DNA from 4 places in the Actinoplanes sp. NPDC023801 genome. Region 1 is predicted to be linked to each of the others. Evidence: riboswitches for the same ligand, from Rfam matches in the RefSeq annotation. Region 1 holds a riboswitch; each other region holds the start of a gene.
The links. A riboswitch is a leader RNA that binds a small molecule or an ion and turns the genes downstream of it on or off. The one in region 1 is predicted to bind cyclic di-AMP.

Region 1 (4,300 bases):
GGCCACCTCGTGACGACCTACTTCTCCGGAATCGCCGACGAGAACGACCACGTGTGGCTCGGCGGCTATCCGGGGGCTCTGCGGGATCTGCTCGGCATCCGGGTGGAGGAGTTCGCACCGCTGCCGGACGGCACGGCGGTGCCCCTGACCAACGGCGCGTCCGGCACGTTGTGGTCGGAGCGGGTCGAGGTCACCGATCCGGCCGTGAAGGTGCTGGCCGCCTACGCCGACGGCGGCGCTGCCGTCACCCGCCGCTCGGTGGGTGACGGCTCCGCGGCGTACGTCTCGACCCGGTTGGGGCCGCAAGGCCTGGGGTTGATCCTGGAGGACCTGCTCACGCCGGCCGGTGTCGTCAGCGAACTGCCGGCCGGCCTGCGCGGAAGGGTGGAGCTCGCGATCCGCGGCCCGGTCCGCTTCCTGATCAACCGCACCGACGAGCCGGTCGGCCTCTCCGAGCTGCCCGGTGCCCCGCCCGCGCTGCCGGGCCGCGGTGTCGTGGTCGTGCCCGCTCCCTGACGTCGCCGCCGGATTCCCGCTCCTGCACCGTCGAGCCGGTCAGGCGCCGAGATCGCGCAGTCCCTGTTCCCATCGTTCGCGCCGCTCGTCGGCGGACTGCTCCCACCACGGCGTGCCGCGTTCCCCGAGTGCCACTTTGGCGGCCTGCACCCGGGCCCGGGCGGGCGCCGGGTCCCGCCCGGCGCGCAGTGCCGCACCGACGTCGCGGCGGGCCGCCATCAGCGCCTTGCGCAGGCGGGCGGCCGGTTCGTCGGGTATCTCCGGGTCGGTGGCGCGCCACCGACGCCCGTTGATCACCACGTAGCGCCCGTCGTCGGTGGTCTCCATACGGACGGACCCTACGGCCGGAATTCCCGGACGACGTCGTCGCCGTCCCGCGCGACCTCGGCGAAACCGGCCTTCGTGGCGACCGCGGCCGAGGCGGCGTTGGCCGGATGGTGCCGGATGACGACGCGCTCGATGCCGGGCAGGGTCAGCGCGACGCGGGTCAGCACCCGCACGGCGGCGGTCGTAAGGCCGCGGCCGGTCCACGGGGTGCGCAGCCAGTAGCCGATCTCCAGCGCGCCCGGGCCGGGACGGGTCATCAGGCCGATCGAGCCGATCAGGTCACCGACCGAGGTGAAGATCGCGTAGTTGAACTCGGTGCCCTCCGCCCAGCTCGTCACCGAACGCTCGGTGTAGGACCGCGCCTCGGCAAGTCCGTAGTCGCCGGCCGCGAACGGCAGGAACGGCCGCAGTTCGGGTGCCGACTCCTGGACAGCCGCGGCGAGTTCGCCGGACCACTCCGGTTCCCAGCGCTTGAGGACGAGCTCACCGGCATTGATCATCTCGGGTGGTTCCATGATCGGCATTCTGCCCGCGGGTCAGGTGGCGGGCACGTCTATATCCGAGGTTAGGGATGCGTATCCGGCTGCGGCCAGATCCGCGCACGGCTGCCGGACACGAAAATTCTCCTCATGATGATTCCTCCACCGCCGGGCACCCCTTACCACCGGCTGGCCCGCACCGCCGGGCACCGCTGGTGGCGCACCGTGCTGGGCACCCTGTTCATCGTCCTCGGCGGATTCCTGGTGATGGTGGTCGGCTACGGGGTCTACACCGTCGCGGCGGAGATCGCCGGGCGCCCCGACGGGCCGGACGGCATGCCCGGTTTCGGCCCGCTGCCCGACCTGACCCTCGGATTCCTGTTGATCGCCGTGTTCCTGCCGTTCGCGCTCCTCGCGGCCCGCTGGATCCAGGAGCGGCCGGCCGGGACCCTGTCGTCGGTGGCGGGCCGGATCCGCTGGCGCTGGCTGATGATCTGCCTGCCGGTCGCCGCGGTCGCCATCGTGGTCTTCATCGCGGGCGGCACCGCGTTGTCGGTGATCACCGGTGGTGAGGATGCCGGACTGGACGATCCGCTCGCCGGCTGGGGCCCGTTCCTGATCTCGATGGCCGTCCTGCTCGTGGTCGTTCCCTTCCAGGCGGCGGCCGAGGAGTACGTGTGCCGCGGCTGGCTGCTGCAGGGGATCGGCGCGTGGTTGCGCAGCCCGTGGCTCCCGATCGTGGTGCAGGCGACGGTGTTCGCGGCCCTGCACGGGTGGGGCACTCCGTGGGGCTTCGCCGACCTGGTCGTCTTCGGCGTGGTGACCGGCTGGCTGACCGTCCGTACCGGCGGCCTGGAGGCGGCGATCGCGCTGCATGTGATGAACAACCTGATCGGCAGCGTGCTGTCGGCCGCTTTCGGTGACCTCTCTCTGGACGAGACGGCGGCCGACATGCCGTGGCAGGCGGTCGTCGTGGACGCACCGGTCCTGATCGGCTTCGCCGCCGTGATCCTCTGGCTGGCCCGCCGCCGCGATCTGCTCACCGCCACCCCGATCATTGCCCCGCTGAATACCCATTATTCAGATCAGAACGGAATAACCCCCGTTTCCGGCATTTCAGGGCGCTAACAAGATCAAAGCGGGCAAATACTGAGAAGAACGTCACTATCCGGGGTCCTTCGCTTGGTTACCCGCCCATCGACGTGGTTACCGTCGGGCCGTCCCGCGACGCGGGCACTGTGGACGGACCGCCGAATCCTGCCGCCGCCCACAGACGCAATCGGACGGCAGGAGCGGGGGACCCAATCTCCACGGCGCGAGTGTGACGCGCCTCGGGGTCAAGCCGTGTGAACGGCCGGGCCATTTCCAGCCCGAACCCGACAGCTCACCTCGCAGGCGTGGAGGAAATCCATGTCTCGGATCGGTAGTGGACGAGTGCGCCTCGCCCTGGTTCTGGCCACGGCCTCGGTAACCGGAGCAGGCATCCTGCTCGCCCCCGCAAGCCCCGCCCAGGCGGCCCGCCAGGTCAACTGGGACGTCGTCGCCAAGTGCGAGTCGGGCGGCCGCTGGCACATCAACACCGGCAACGGGTACTACGGCGGCCTGCAGTTCAGCCGCAGCACGTGGAAGTCCAACGGCGGCGGCAGATACGCGCCCACCGCCGACAAGGCCACCAAGGCCGAGCAGATCGCCATCGCGAACAAGCTCTACGCCAAGCGTGGCCTGAAGCCGTGGCCGACCTGCGGGAAGAAGGCCGGGGTCTACAAGAGGACGAGCACCGCGGCCAAGAAGAAGGCCACCCCGTCCAAGGCCAGTGGCCGGACCTACGTGATCCGCTCCGGGGACACCCTCGCCGGCATCGCCAGGAAGTACAAGGTCAAGGGCGGCTGGCGTACGCTCTACGCGCTGAACTCCGACCGTCTCAAGAGCCCCGGCCTGATCTTCGCGGGCCAGCGCATCCGCCTCTGACTCCGGTCCTGATCGCCGGGTGATCGGTATGCTCGCCGACCGATCCGGCCAGACCCCAGCGCGGTATCCCGGACGGGAAGACGGCGCTGAGTTCTGGCCGGACGGTGGGCGGGCGCCGTCTCAGGCCGCTGTGGAGGGAGCGCCGGCGGATGCGGGTACCGCGGCGCCAGGCCCCCGCCGCAGGACGAGGACGCTGACCAGCAGGGCGGCGGCCAGCAGACCCGCCGACGTGGTGAAGGCGAGCCGGTAGCCCCCGGTCAGGGCCGCGGCCGAGGAGTGGCCCGCTGCCAGCAGGTTCTCGGTGCGGGAGGCGGCCAGTGTGGACAGCACCGCGACGCCGATCGCCATGCCGACCTGCTGTGTGGTGCTGAACAGCCCGGAAGCGAGGCCGGCGTCGCTCTCCCGGGCGCCGGACATGCCGAGCGTCGCGAGCGCCGGCAGCACCAGGCCGCCGCCGGAGATCAGCAGCATCACCGGGAGCAGGTCGGTGACGTACCCGGCCCGCACCGGGATGCGGCTGAGCAGCACCATCGCGGCGATGAGCAGCGTCAGGCCGGTGAGCAGAACGGTCCGGGCGCCGAACCGGGCACTCAGCCGGGCCGACACGAACAGCGAGACCGTGCCGATGCCGACCGCGGCCGGGAGCATCGCGAGGCCGGTCTCGAGGGCGCCGTAGCCGAGCACCTTCTGCATGTGCAGGGCCACCAGAACCTGGAACGCGAACATGGCCGACAGCGACAGCATCTGGGCGATGTTGGCGCCGGCCACGTTACGGGAGCGCAGGATGCGCAGCGGCATCAGCGGCTGCGCGGCGGTCGCCTGACGGGCCACGAATCCGGCGAGCAGGGCCAGCGACACCGCGCCGAGGCCGAGGGTGTGCGCCGCCGTCCAGCCGTACTGCTCGACCTTGACGATCGTGTAGATCCCGAGCATCAACCCGGACGTGACCAGTGCCGCGCCGATCACATCGGCGCCTCCGGACAGCCCGGCTCCGCGGTCGCGAGGCAGGG
Region 2 (4,300 bases), on a different contig from region 1:
TTACCGTCAACCGGTCGGATCACGGACACCCTTTCGGGCGGCAAAATCGCACCATGTCGGCACCGATGGGCGCGGACGAGCACTGGGCCCGGCGCCGCGTTCAGCGGCCCGAAGCATTGGCACGTCTTCCACGTGGTGGCCCGGGCTAGATCCGCTGGGCGGTGATCTCCAGTCCGGCGGCGCGCAGCCGGTCGACGAGTGCGTCGCCGATGCCGGTCGCCGGAGTGAGCACGCCACCGCCGATCTTCGGCAGCCGATCGCGGTCGAACACCAGCGCCAGAGCGGATTCGCCGAGCATGACGGCCGTCGCGGCGTACCCCGGATCGCCCTTGGCCTTGACCCGCGCCCGGTAGCGTGCCCCGGTTGTCGTCGTCGTGACGATGTCCATGGTGAAGTGTCCGTTGCGCTGGACGTCCTCGCTCGGCCCGGCGCCCGGTGCCGGCAGGACACGATCCAGGACGAACCGCAGCGGCGGCACCGCGAAGCCGACGACCAGGGCGCTCAGTGCGGTCTTGAGGGCCGCGGCGGCGAACGCGTTCTTGACCCGCATCACCTCGCGATAGCGGAACCGGCGGCCGTACGCCCAGCCGCGCAGCGCGTTGCTGCGCCGGACGACCCGGGTGTTGTAGGACGCCATCACGAACGGCGCGAGGTGGCCGCGGAGACCGGGGTCCACATCCGAGGCCGGCATGCTGGGCATGTCCGGCTGGCGGCCGAGGTCCGGCTCGGACCCGCGGTCGGGGCTGAGCGAGTACGGGCTGGCACCGATCCGCCGCAGCCGGGAGTCCTTCTTCATCACGTCGACCTGGTGGCGCATCGAGTCGATGGTGCCGCCGCTGAAACCGCCGCGCAGGTGGGTGACGACCAGTGTGGTGTCGGTGAGTTCGCCTTCGCCGTCCGCCGCCACCTGCGCATGCAGGACGTGCACTCCGATGTCGGACGGAATCGAGTCGAAGCCGCAGGAGTGCACGATCCGGGCTCCGGTGCGCCGGGCGGTCTCATGGTTCTCGTCGATGCTGTCCCGTGCGAAGAGCACCTCACCGGTGAGGTCCACGTAGTCGGTGCCGGTTTCGGCGCAGACGCGGGCCAGCAGCTTGCCGTACTTCGCGTACGGCCCGACGGTGGTCACCACCACGCGGGTGCGGGCGGCCATCGTGGTCAGCGCCTGCTCGTCGTCCGCGTCGGCGATCACGACGGGCAGGTTCAGTCCCAGACGCTCGAGTTTCTCCGCGGATCGACCGGCCAATGCGATCCGGGTGCCCTCCGGCGCGTGTCCGGTGAGGTGCCGCGCCACGAGCGCGCCGACGAAACCCGAGGCGCCGTAAACGATCACGTCAAATTCCTGCGGTTGATCGTCCGTGCCGGATGATTCGCTCGCGAGCTCGCTCATGGCTGCCGATTGTGCACCCTCGGTGGAGGGTTGGGAACCCGGTGCGCCGCGCCGAAACCAGCGCAATATCCACACAAAGGAAGATCAAAGCCGCTAATTTGTGACTTACAACTCCATTGCCGCGTCTCGCGTTACCTCGGAGCGCGGCAAGTCGCAGCCCGCGAGAAGGCGGGCACCGTGGCCGGAAACGCCGAGTCCAGCCGTCGGCCACGGTTCAACGAAACCCAGGCATGGAGCGGGGGACCCAAGAGTTCCTCGGCGCTACGGCGCCTCGGGGTGAAGCCGCCGACGGCGGCCGGGCACCTCTGCCCGAACCCGACAGCTGACCTCGTAGGCGTGGAGGAAAAGCTCATGGTTCAGATTCGTCAGCAGCTCCACCGCGCGGTCGGCCTGATGGCCGCGAGCCTCGCCGGAAGTGTGGCCCTGGCCGGGCCCGCCGAACCGGCGGCTGCCTCGATCAACTGGGATGCCATCGCACGATGCGAGTCCGGGGGCAACTGGAGCATCAACACCGGGAACGGCTACTACGGGGGACTGCAGTTCAGCCGGAGCACGTGGCGGGCCTACGGCGGTACGAGGTACGCGAGCACCGCGAACCGGGCCACCAGGTCCGAACAGATCCAGATCGCCGAACGGGTGCTGCGCGGTCAGGGACTGGGAGCGTGGCCGCACTGCGGCCGGCGCAACGCGTTCAAGGCGGCGTCCCGCGGCAGTGTGCGGTCGGTGTCGTCGAACCGGACGACAAGGGCCTCCGGCGGCACCTACGTCGTCCGGCGTGGCGACACGCTGGCCCGGATCGCGGCGCGGCACGACGTCCGGGGTGGGTGGCGAGCCCTTTACCGGACGAACGCGCACGTCCTGCACAGCCCGCACCACCTGCGGGTGGGGCAGCGCTTGAAGCTTTAGAAGTGCAGAAGTGGGCCCGGCGCGATTTGAACGCGCGACCTACCGCTTAGGAGGCGGTTGCTCTATCCACTGAGCTACGAGCCCGACGTTGCTGAGGGTACCAGCAGCCGGGGCCCGGATCGGCGCGGCCGACCCGGGCCCCGGCAAGAACCGGCGGTTGATCAGGCGAGGTCGAAACGGTCCAGGTTCGCGACCTTGACCCGCGCCTTGACGAAGTCGGTGACCAGCTTCTCCTTGGCGTCGTCGCTGCCGTGGACCTCGGCCTGCGCGCGCAGCACCGAGTTCGACCCGAAGATCAGGTCGGCCCGGGTGGCGGTCCACCTGACCTCACTGGTCCGGCGGTCACGGCCCTCGAAGGTCTCACCGTCGGGGTCGGTCGCCGACCAGGTGATGCCGAGGTCGAGCAGGTTGACGAAGAAGTCGTTGGTCAGCACGCCCGGGGTGCCGGTGAAGACGCCGTGCGGGCCGGTGCCGTGGGTCTTGCCGAAGGTGTGGCCGCCGGCGATGAGCGCCACGGTCTCCTCGTCGTTCATGCCCATCCGGCCGAACGTGTCACGGATGTCCCGGTGCGAAGCGCTGCTCGCCGGAGCCTCCGCCGCCGCGGCCGTCGAAGGTCCGGTAGGTGCCGGCGCTGTGCCACGCCATCCGGATCATGAGCGGCCGTAGTGGCCGAAGTCGGCGGGCCACCAGTCCTGCGAGTCGGAGTCCTCCGGGTAGCGAGCGATCAGCCGGCGTGAAGTCTGCACTGCTTTTCTGGAATGAGTAAAGAAAACGAGACGCCGGTGATCGTGGCCACGCGATGGATACCGCCGGGTTGCCTCCGGGTCGTTATCGTGGCTGCCGGATCAGTGCTGCCATCGACGGGGGTTACACAACGTGCGGGTGTTGGTGGCAGATGACGAGCGGATCCTCGCCGACACCGTGGCGGACGGGCTACGGCAGTTCGCGATGGCGGTCGACGTCGTCTACGACGGTGACAGTGCGTTACAGCGCATGAGCGTCAATCGGTACGACGTGGCGATCCTGGACCGCGACATGCCGGGCGTCACCGGCGACGAGGTGTGCACCCGGGCCGTCGACTCGGGCACCGCGACGCGCCTGCTCCTGCTGACCGCCGCCGCCGGGATCCGCGACCGGGTCGAAGGGCTCGGCCTCGGCGCCGACGACTACCTGACCAAGCCGTTCGCGTTCGCCGAGCTGGTGGCCCGGGTGCAGGCGCTGGCCCGGCGTTCGGCGGCGCCGCTGAAACCGGTGCTGGAACAGGACGGGGTGCTGCTCGACACGACCCGGCACTTCGCCTCACGGGACGGGCTGACCCTCAACCTCACGCCGAAGGAGTTCGCCGTGCTCCGGGTGCTCCTGCGCGCCGGCGGACAGGTCGTCAGCGCCGAGGAACTGCTCGAACAGGCCTGGGACGAGAACGCCGACCCGTTCACCAACTCGGTCCGCGTCACGATCATGACGTTGCGCAAGAAGCTCGGCGAGCCGCCGGTCATCCACACCGTGCCGCGCGTGGGTTACCGGCTGGGACGGTGACGGGTGCTCGCCCCGAGCCGGCGGGCCATGGTCGTCTGCGCGACCGCCTTCCTGGCCGGCGTCACGGCGCCGGGCCTCCTGGAGGTGCTGCTGCGCCGGCTGCGGACCGCCGGAGCGGTGGTGTGCGGACCGGGCCCCGAACGCTCCGCGGTCTGCGAGGCGGTCGCCCGGCACGACGGCTGGCAGATCATGGCGGCGCTCGTGGTGACCTTCCTGGCCCTGCTCGTGGTGGCCCGGACCGCGGCACGCTGGACGCTCCAGCCGTTCCGCCAGCTGGTGCCGGCGATCACGAGTGTCGGGCCGCAGAACCTCGGATACCGGATCAACCCCGGCGACGGTGACGACGAGATCGTCGTACTGTCCCGCGCCATCGACACGATGATGGACCGGATCGCGATGGGGTACGAGTCGCAGCGGCACTTCGCGGCCAACGCGGCGCACGAGTTGCGTACCCCGCTGGCCGTGCAG
Region 3 (4,300 bases), on a different contig from region 1:
ACGCCCGGGACGGCGTCCACGTGGCGTCCCTGGCCGGTACCTGGATCTCGCTGGTCGCCGGCCTCGGTGGCATGCGTGACTTCAACGGTCAGCTGAGCTTCGCCCCGCGCCTGCCCAGCCGCATCAACAACCTGGAGTTCTCGCTGCTCTGGCGCGGCCTGCGGCTGCGCGTGAACGTGACCTCCGACGAGGTCACGTACTCGCTGCGCAACGGTGGCGGCCAGGCCCGCCTCACCCTGCTGCATCACGGCAAGGAGCTGGAGGTGACCCAGGTACGCCCGGTGACCATGCCGATCCCGGCCGGGGTGCCGGCCGGCCCGGCACCGGCTCAGCCGCACGGGCGGGCGCCGGTGCGTCGCGCGGTGCACTGAGCACGGACGAAAGAAGGCCCGCCCCCTTCCCGGGGGCGGGCCTTCTCGCTGTCTGCCGTTAAAGCATGGAGACGTGTACGTGGTCAGTGTGCGCACTGGCCCCGTGGTAGTCGCTCCAGCCGTTGGCCGGGAACCAGATCTTCCGATTCCAGATCACGTAGTAGATGCCGAGCCGGTCGCCGTTACGAACCAGGAACGCCATCAAGTCGTTGCCGTACTTGAATTCCTTGTCCGTGTCGTAGCTGGAGAAGCCGCTCTTCTGAAGGGACCAGTCGCAGGCCCGGCCCTTCGGGTGTTCGTAGGGGCCACCGGGCCGGTAGCAACCGACGAACATGTTGAAGCCGGCCTTCTTGGTCTCCTTGTACATGTGCAGGGTGCGCTTGGTCACACAGCCGCCGGTGGTGGGGTCCTTCTCGGTGCAGCCCTCGGAGGAGAAGCCGCCGCTGGAGTTGCGCGGCGCCGGAGCCGCGTCCGGCGAGTCGGCAACCACGAAGCCCTTGGTGACACCCTTGCCACCGACCAGCGCGAACGCGTCCGCGGCCTGGTCCTTCTGCTTCTTCATCAGCGCGGCGTCCTGCTGCTGCTGCTTGACCTCGGCATCGAGACGCTTCTTGCTCTCAGTGATGGTCCGGACGGCCTGGTTGAGTTCGTTCAACTTGGCGTCGTGCAGCCGGTTGATCTCCTCGAGCGAGACCGCCTTCTCCATGAAGTTGGTCGACGAGTTCGATTTCAGCAGGTAGCTGACGGTGCTGAGATTGCCCGTCATGTACTGCTGCTTGGCGATCTGATCGACCTCAGGGATCAGCGCGTTGCGCCGGGCCTCGGCCTGCTTGATCTGATTGGCCAGCTGCGTCTGCGTCTTCGTGGACTTCTCCACGGCCGCCTTGGCAGCGACATATCGCCGGTTTGTGGATTCGATCACATCGGAGAGAAGCGCGTCGTCATCCTGCTCCTGCTCTTGAGCAGTGGTCGAGGAACCGCCGGGCTCGGCCGAGGCCGGAGACGAGGGCGCCATGAGCATCACGGCAGCCGCCAGCGGTGCCAGGGCAAGAATCAGCCACCGGCGGGGACTTGCGGTCATCAACAGTTCCTTCCGTGTCACCGCCGACCGAGTTAGCTGACGGGTTCGGGACGGAAGCAATCCCTACCGCAAACTGCGGATACACCCCAGTGACCTGGTTCCCCGGCTCGCCTTTCGGCGATTGGGCGGCGGCCTGCCGGCAACTCGGGGGCGGTGCCGTCCTGGCAGGACCGGCGGTCAGCTTACCCGAGATATCGCCGTGGATCAGACCCGAGGAACGGCGAAAAGTGTTACCGATCAACGACTTTCCGTAATTCTGTCACCGTTCGTGTCGGGGTCATTGCCAGCTGTGCGAGAACTGTCGATCTGTCGATCGAGTAGGTATGGTCGGTGCGGTTCCCGTATGGGTGCCGCCGCCTAATCGCCGTAAATGGCGAGCCGGGGATCCAATGATGTGACTTATTCGCGACGGTGCGGACGCCGTCACCGACCCGCCGGGAGCGAAGCTCGGGGCAGGTCGTGAACAAGCCGCATTCCCGGGGTGAATCCGCGCACAGCGGTAGGGATTTCCTTCGTCCCGAACCCGTCAGCTAACCCGGCCGGCGGCCGACGGAAGGAAATGCCTGTGCAGCAGAACACTGCGCGGCGATTAGCGGCGTTGCTGGCGCTGCTCGTCGCCGCGTGCGGACTGGCCGTTGCCCCGACGCCGGCCACCGCGGCCCCCCGGTTGTTCGCCGCCCCCGGCGACTCAGGTGACGACGGTGAGGGCGGATCCGCCTCCCTGATCGACAAGCTCGAGAAGGCCTCCAAGGGCTTCGTCGAGGCCAAGGCCAAGCTGAAGACGTCCAAGGAGCAGCAGGCCAAGCTGACCGCCGAGCTCAAGCGGCTGGACGCCGCCCTGGGCCCGCAGCAGCAGGCGCTGGACGAGATGGCGGCCCAGGCGTACGCCACCGGCCGGGCCGGCCCGATGGCCGCTCTGATCAACTCCAGCAGCCCCGAGGGCTTCCTGGACAAGGCCGAGACACTGGCCGTCGTCGCGGCCGACCAGAACCGCGCGATCCAGGATCTGAAGACCACCCGGGAAACCCAGCAGAAGGCCAAGAGCGCGATCGACATCGCCATCAAGGACCAGCAGAAGCAGGTCACCGTGATGGCGAAGCAGAAGCAGCAGGCCGAGGCCGCGCTGAAGGCCGCGAACCAGGGTGACGACGCCGGTTCATCGTCCGACGGCGGCGGCAGCGCCGACGCGGCGCCGGGCCCGGGGGGCGGCGGTTGCAGCGAGACCGACCCGACCGGGACGGGCGGCTGCGTCACCCCGACCCTCCTGCACGCCTACAAGGAGGCCCGTGCCGACGGGTTCACCCGGTTCACCAAGTGCTGGCGCACCCAGAACAGCGGTGAGCACCCCAAGGGCCGGGCCTGCGACTTCTCGTCCGAGAAGGGCACGTTCGGCGGGGATGCCACCGGAGCCGACAAGACGTACGGCGATCGGCTGGCGAACTACTTCATCAACAACGCCGACGATCTCAACGTGCTCTACGTGATCTGGTACCGCCGGATCTGGCTGCCGAGCAGTGGCTGGAAGTCGTACAGCGGGGCGGGCGGCGACCCGTCCAGCGACCACACCAACCACGTGCATCTGTCGGTCAACTAGCAGCGCACACGAATGGCGCGCACCGCTGACCCAGCGGGGCGCGCCATTCGTATGAGGTCGCCTACCGGCGGGAGAAGGCCTCGTACTCCTTCATCACATCGGCGGTCGGGCCGTCGGCGCGGATCTCGCCGGCCTCCAGCCAGATGCACCGCTCACAGGTGTCCCGGATCGACTGCTCGCTGTGGCTGACCAGGAAGACCGTGCCGGCCTCGCGGCGAAGCTGGCGGACCCGCTCCTCGCTGCGCTTGCGGAACTTGGCGTCACCGGTGGCCAGCGCCTCGTCGATCAGCAGCACGTCGTGCTTCTTCGCGGCGGCGATGGAGAACCGCAGGCGGGCCGACATGCCGGACGAGTAGGTCCGCATCGGCAGGGTGGAGAAGTCGCCCTTGTCGTTGATGCCGGAGAACTCGATGATCTCGTCCTTGCGGGCCTTCACCTCGGCCGGCGTCATACCCATCGCGAGGCAGCCCAGCTCGACGTTGCGGTCACCGGGCAGCTCGTTCATCAGGGCCGCGTTGACGCCCAGCAGCGAGGGCTGCCCGGCCGCGTAGATCGCGCCACGGGACACCGGCAGGAGCCCGGCCACCGCCCGCAGCAGCGTCGACTTGCCCGAGCCGTTGGTGCCGATCAGGCCGATCGCCTCGCCCTTGTAGGCGACGAAGCTGACGCCCTTGACCGCGTGCACCTCGCGGATGTTCGCGTTCTTGCCGCGGGTGGCGAGACGCTTGAAGCTGGCGACCGGGCTGGTGCTGCCCGCCCCGGCCTGGTGGATCTTGTAGATGATGTGGGCGTCGTCGGCGACGACGGTGGGGACGCGCTCGTTGTCAGCCACGGCCGTAACCCTTCTCTCCGCGCCAGAAGTAGACGTAACCGCCGATGCCGACGACAGCCGCCCAGAGCGTCGCCTGGATCCACAGCACGGCTGGAGGGTTGGCCAGGGGTGCGCCCTCGAGCAGCGCGTGGCGCATCAGCTCGATGAAGATCAGCATCGGGTTCGCCTCGACCACCTGGAGCTGCCAGCCGGACAGCACGTTCCGGAACATGGTCACCGGGTAGAGCACGGCCGAGCCGTACAGCCAGAACCGCATGATGAACGGGACCAGCTGGCGGATGTCGCGGAACTTGGAGCCGTAGCGCGCCATGAACAGGCCCAGGCCGGTGTTGAAGACCGACTGCAGGAGCAGGGCCGGCAGGACGAGCAGCCACTCGAGGGTGAGCGGCTCCCCGGTCACCAGCACGATGCCCATCAGCACG
Region 4 (4,300 bases), on a different contig from region 1:
CCTTTGCGGCTGGACTGTGCCGCTGTTTCGGGGGCTGCTGAGACAGCGGTGCGCGACAGCCGGGGGTCAGCGGTTTGTCAGGGTGCGGAAGAACTCGGTCACGTCGGCGGTGTAGAGGCCGGGCACCTCCAGGGCCGCGAAGTGGCCACCACGGGGGTACTCGGTCCAGCGGGTGATCGTCTCGCGCTGCTCGGCCAGCGGGCGGATCGACTGGACGATGTCACGGGGAAGAACCGCGACGGCCAGCGGGACCGGGCAGGCCGGGAGCGGTCCGCCGAGGCCGCTCTCCTTGATCAGACGTGCGGCCGAGCCGGCGGTACGGAACAGCCAGTGATGGGCGATGTTCGCGACGATGCGGTCGTCGGGGACCGGTGTGGCCGGGTCGGCCCAGGTGTCGAACTTCTCGGCCATGAAGGCGAGCAGTCCGGCCGGTGAGTCGTTGAGGGCGTACGCGGGGGTCTGCGGGGTCGCGGCGAACAGGATCTGGTGCGGGTGCCGGTTGGCGGCCAGCCGCATGGTCCGGGCGAGACGGTCCTGATCCTCGGGTCCGAGCCCGTCCGGGGAGCCGGGTGTCGGCAGGTAGTTGACGTGCACGCCGATGACCCGCTCGGGAGCGACCGTGGCGAGCAGCCGGGAGATGCCGGAGCCCCAGTCGCCGCCCTGGGCGCCGTAGCGCCGGTATCCGAGCCGGGACATCAGTTCGGCCCAGGCCTCGGCCACCCGCTGGATTGCCCAGCGGCCGCCGGTCGGGCCGGAGAGCCCGAAGCCGGGGATTGCCGGGGCCACCACGTGGAAGTACTCGGTGAGCGGTCCGAGCACGTCGAGGAACTCCACCGTGGAGCCGGGCCAGCCGTGGGTGAGCAGCAGGGGCAGGGCGTTCGGGTCGGCGGACCGGGCGTGGAAGAAGTGGACGCGGTCACCGCCGATCTCGGTGACCTGCTGCGGTACGGCGTTGAGCGCGGCCTCGTGGGCGCGCCAGTCGAACTCGAGCCAATGCCCGGCGAGTGCGCGCACCCGGGCCACGGTGATGCCGTACTCCTCGGGCGCTTCTTCGGGCCATCGGGTACGGGTGAGGCGCGCGGCCAGGTCGTCGAGGTCGGCTTGCGGGACGTGCACCCGAAAATCGTTCATACGGCTAACGTTAGTCCGACTAACGTTAGCCCGTCGAATGATATCGTCGTCACGTGGATCACCTGCCGAGCTGGCTGCTCTCCCAGACCGCCGTGCACGCGCACCGGCTCGTCGCCGGCGGTTTCGCGGCCGCCGGGGCGAAGGGCTGTCACTACCGGCTGCTGGCGTCGCTGATCACGGACGGCCCGGCCAGTCAGGCAGCGCTCGGGCGGCGCACCGGGATCCACCTGAGCGACCTCGTCGGAGCCCTGAACGAACTGGAGTCGGCCGGTTTCGTGGAGCGGGCACCGGATCCGGCGGACCGGCGGCGCAACGTGGTCGTGGTCACCGCCGCCGGGCAGGAGCGCGGGGCCGAGCTGAGCGGACGGGCGGATGCGATCCAGGACGAGCTGCTGGCGCCGCTCTCGGCGGGCGAACGGGAACAGCTCACCGGCTTGCTGCGCAGGCTGTTGGAGCACCACAGCCGGTGACGGATCGCTCAAGCTCGGCGGTCGCGTGTCCCGCCGGGGCGGACCGCCCGGCTCGCGGGCGCGGGCCGGTTACCTTCGTGGCCCGTACGAAATGTGGCCCGTACGAAATGAAGAAAGGCCGCCGTCCGAGGACGGCGACCTTTCCGCATGGGGTTTCTAGGCCGGGCGTCGATAGCCCGCGATAGGTCCCCGGTCGATGGTGGCCATCCGCACGTGGTCGCCCGTGCGCGGCGCGTGCACCACCTTGCCGCCGCCGATGTAGAGGGCGACATGGTGCACATCGGAGTAGTAGAAGACCAGGTCGCCCGGCTTCAGCTCGCTCCGGCTCACCGCCCTGGTGGAGCCCCACTGATCCTTCGTGTAGTGCTCGAGGTGCACGCCGACCGCACCCCAGGCCTCCTGCGTCAGGCCCGAGCAGTCGTAGGTGTTCGGGCCGTTCGAGCCGAAGACGTAGGGCTTGCCGATCAGGTCGCACGCCTTCTGGGCGGCGCGGCCGCCCTTGTCGTTCGTGTACGCGACCGGGCAGGGGCCGGTGCGCAGCTCCCCGTCGCTCGCGTCGACATCGCCGTAGGCGTCGAGACGGAGCTTCTGGAGCTTGGTGATCTCCTTCTCGATCGCCGTCCTCTTGGTCGCGAGGTCGGTGTCCCGGACCTCGATCTCGGACTCCAGCTTGTCGACGGTCGCCTTGTCGGCGGCGTACTTGTCGCGAAGCTTGGCGACCTCGGCGATCGAGGCCTTCCGGTTGGCGGACAGCTGATCGAGAAGCGTCAGCTTGTCCACGAAGCCGGTCGGCGAACCGGTCAGGATCATCGCGTTCATGGTGCCCGGCGGGCCCTGCATGTAGGCGTCGACCGCGAGACCCTTCACCTGGACCATCGCCTTGTCCACCTGGGCCTGCAGCGGGGCGAGGGTCTTCGCCAGGTCCTTCTGCTGCTTGCGCAGCTTGACCAGCTTGGCGTGGGTGCCGTTGTAGTCCTCGATGACGGGCTCGAGCTCGTTCCACTCCTTGTCGATCTTTTTCTCGATCTCCGCGGGGGAAGGCTCGGCATGGGCGACGGCCGGTCCCGTGACCAGGATGCCGGCCGCGGCCGCCGCGCACAGCACGATGCGCACGAGGCCGGCGCGACGCGCGCCAATCCGTTTCACGCTGGTGCGTCTTCCTTTCTTCCCGTTCAGCCGCCGACCGGGTTAGCTGACGGGTTCGGGCGGGAAGTCTGCCCGGCCGCGTCGCCGCGGCTTCACCCCAGGTGCTCGGTTCCCCGGCTCGCGATCAGGCGATGGCGCGATTAGGCGGTGGCTCGCCAGATCGGCCGGGTGACCGATGGGGGGCTGGTCGAACCGGGGACCACCGTACTCGGATCAAGGCGGCAAATGAAGGTCGCACACCCCGGCGAACTGTACGCACGGTTAAGTTCACGCTGGGTGGTCTAAAACGGCCAGCTGTCCATGGCCCGCGCCAGCCAGGGCACCACCACGATCACGGTGGGTAACACCAGCAGACCCGCCGCCCCGGCCGCGGCCGCCACCGTGAGGACCGCCGAACTCCGCTCCGGGCCGTCCAGCCGGGCCAGCCGGCGACGCCGGGATTCACCCTCGGGGTCGGCGGTCACCTCCTCCGCCAGGGGGACGGCGTCGGCCAGGCGGGCCAGCGCGGTACGCAGCGGCGCCGTCCCCGCCCGGCGCCGGGCGGCGTCGTCGGCGACCATCTCGAGCAGCAGGTGCACGGCGTCCAGCGGCGCCTTCGACCGCAGCGGTCCCGGCACCGCCCGGTAGAACGCGGTGAACGACTCCATCACCAGCTCGTGGTGGTGCCGCAGGTGGGCGCGTTCGTGGGCGAGGACCGCGTCCACCTGCTCCCGGTCGAGCACGCGCAGGACCCCGTCGCTGAGCACCACCCGCGGGTGCCGGCCGGGCACGCAGTAGGCAAGCGGCAGCGGGCCGTCGAGCACCCGTACCTCCTCGCCGCCCAGGTCGTCGTGGCGTTCCACCCGGTCGAGCAGGTCGACGAGCATCCGGTGCCGGGCGCGCCGGGCCCGCGCGCGGTGGCTGACCCGGCCCAGCGAGATCAGCAGCCGGATCACGATGACGGCGGCCACCGCGAGGGAGAACAGCAGGGCCGCGACCACCTCGGGATGACGGGCTCCGGCCTCGCGGGACATCTCCTCGGGCGCGGCCAGCACCACGCCGAGCGCGCAGAGCACGGCGGTGAGCGTGAGCGACTGCCAGAGCAGGATCGCGGCGACCGGCGCCCGGTCGGTCCACCGGGCGTTCGCCAGCAGTCTCGGCGCGGCCAGGGAGAGCGTCAGCCCGAGGGCACCGAGCAGGAGGGCGGTCACCGCTCGATGTTACGGGCGGCCTTCTCCATCGCGGCCCGCAGCGCCTCCGGGGGCAACTGCCCCATGAAGTACGCGAGAGCGGCGTCCCGGTCGGGGGTGGCGCTGAGCGCGTCGAGCATCACCCCGGCGGTCATCTCCTCGCGGGTCTGCGCCGGGGCGTACCGGTAGGCGCGGTCGGCGCGCTGCTGGGTGACCAGGCCCTTCTTGGCGAGCCGGTCGAGCACGGTCATCACGGTCGTGTACGCCAGGTCACGGTCCCGGCTGAGCAGCTCGTGCACCTGCCGGACGGTGAGCGGTTCGCCCGCGTCCCACAACTTCGTCATGACCTCGCGTTCGAGATCGTTCCTCGCCATGTGACCCACT

Region 2: linked by a shared signal. The riboswitch ahead of AB0G04_RS17830 (transglycosylase family protein) and the one ahead of AB0G04_RS38495 (transglycosylase family protein) in region 1 are both predicted to bind cyclic di-AMP.
Region 3: linked by a shared signal. The riboswitch ahead of AB0G04_RS21550 (hypothetical protein) and the one ahead of AB0G04_RS38495 (transglycosylase family protein) in region 1 are both predicted to bind cyclic di-AMP.
Region 4: linked by a shared signal. The riboswitch ahead of AB0G04_RS12615 (NlpC/P60 family protein) and the one ahead of AB0G04_RS38495 (transglycosylase family protein) in region 1 are both predicted to bind cyclic di-AMP.

Annotation. Positions count from the first base shown of each region.
Region 1 is NZ_JBFAAI010000035.1:46,307-50,606, reverse strand. It holds gene AB0G04_RS38515 (beta-galactosidase) at 1-516, shown strand, start outside; gene AB0G04_RS38510 (hypothetical protein) at 556-843, opposite strand; gene AB0G04_RS38505 (GNAT family N-acetyltransferase) at 855-1,358, opposite strand; gene AB0G04_RS38500 (CPBP family intramembrane glutamic endopeptidase) at 1,473-2,450, shown strand; cyclic di-AMP (ydaO/yuaA leader) riboswitch at 2,561-2,735, shown strand; gene AB0G04_RS38495 (transglycosylase family protein) at 2,733-3,290, shown strand; gene AB0G04_RS38490 (MFS transporter) at 3,411-4,300, opposite strand, start outside.
Region 2 is NZ_JBFAAI010000008.1:257,219-261,518, reverse strand. It holds gene AB0G04_RS17835 (saccharopine dehydrogenase NADP-binding domain-containing protein) at 146-1,333, opposite strand; cyclic di-AMP (ydaO/yuaA leader) riboswitch at 1,569-1,742, shown strand; gene AB0G04_RS17830 (transglycosylase family protein) at 1,742-2,296, shown strand; tRNA gene AB0G04_RS17825 (tRNA-Arg) at 2,308-2,380, opposite strand; gene AB0G04_RS17820 (peroxidase family protein) at 2,458-2,856, opposite strand; gene AB0G04_RS17815 (response regulator transcription factor) at 3,173-3,832, shown strand; gene AB0G04_RS17810 (ATP-binding protein) at 3,836-4,300, shown strand, end outside.
Region 3 is NZ_JBFAAI010000011.1:220,489-224,788, forward strand. It holds gene AB0G04_RS21540 (glycoside hydrolase family 65 protein) at 1-371, shown strand, start outside; gene AB0G04_RS21545 (hypothetical protein) at 430-1,452, opposite strand; cyclic di-AMP (ydaO/yuaA leader) riboswitch at 1,457-1,590, opposite strand; cyclic di-AMP (ydaO/yuaA leader) riboswitch at 1,797-2,013, shown strand; gene AB0G04_RS21550 (hypothetical protein) at 2,012-3,046, shown strand; gene AB0G04_RS21555 (ABC transporter ATP-binding protein) at 3,108-3,878, opposite strand; gene AB0G04_RS21560 (ABC transporter permease) at 3,871-4,300, opposite strand, start outside.
Region 4 is NZ_JBFAAI010000005.1:150,414-154,713, forward strand. It holds gene AB0G04_RS12605 (epoxide hydrolase family protein) at 67-1,131, opposite strand; gene AB0G04_RS12610 (MarR family winged helix-turn-helix transcriptional regulator) at 1,185-1,601, shown strand; gene AB0G04_RS12615 (NlpC/P60 family protein) at 1,758-2,747, opposite strand; cyclic di-AMP (ydaO/yuaA leader) riboswitch at 2,764-2,888, opposite strand; gene AB0G04_RS12620 (M56 family metallopeptidase) at 3,029-3,937, opposite strand; gene AB0G04_RS12625 (BlaI/MecI/CopY family transcriptional regulator) at 3,934-4,290, opposite strand.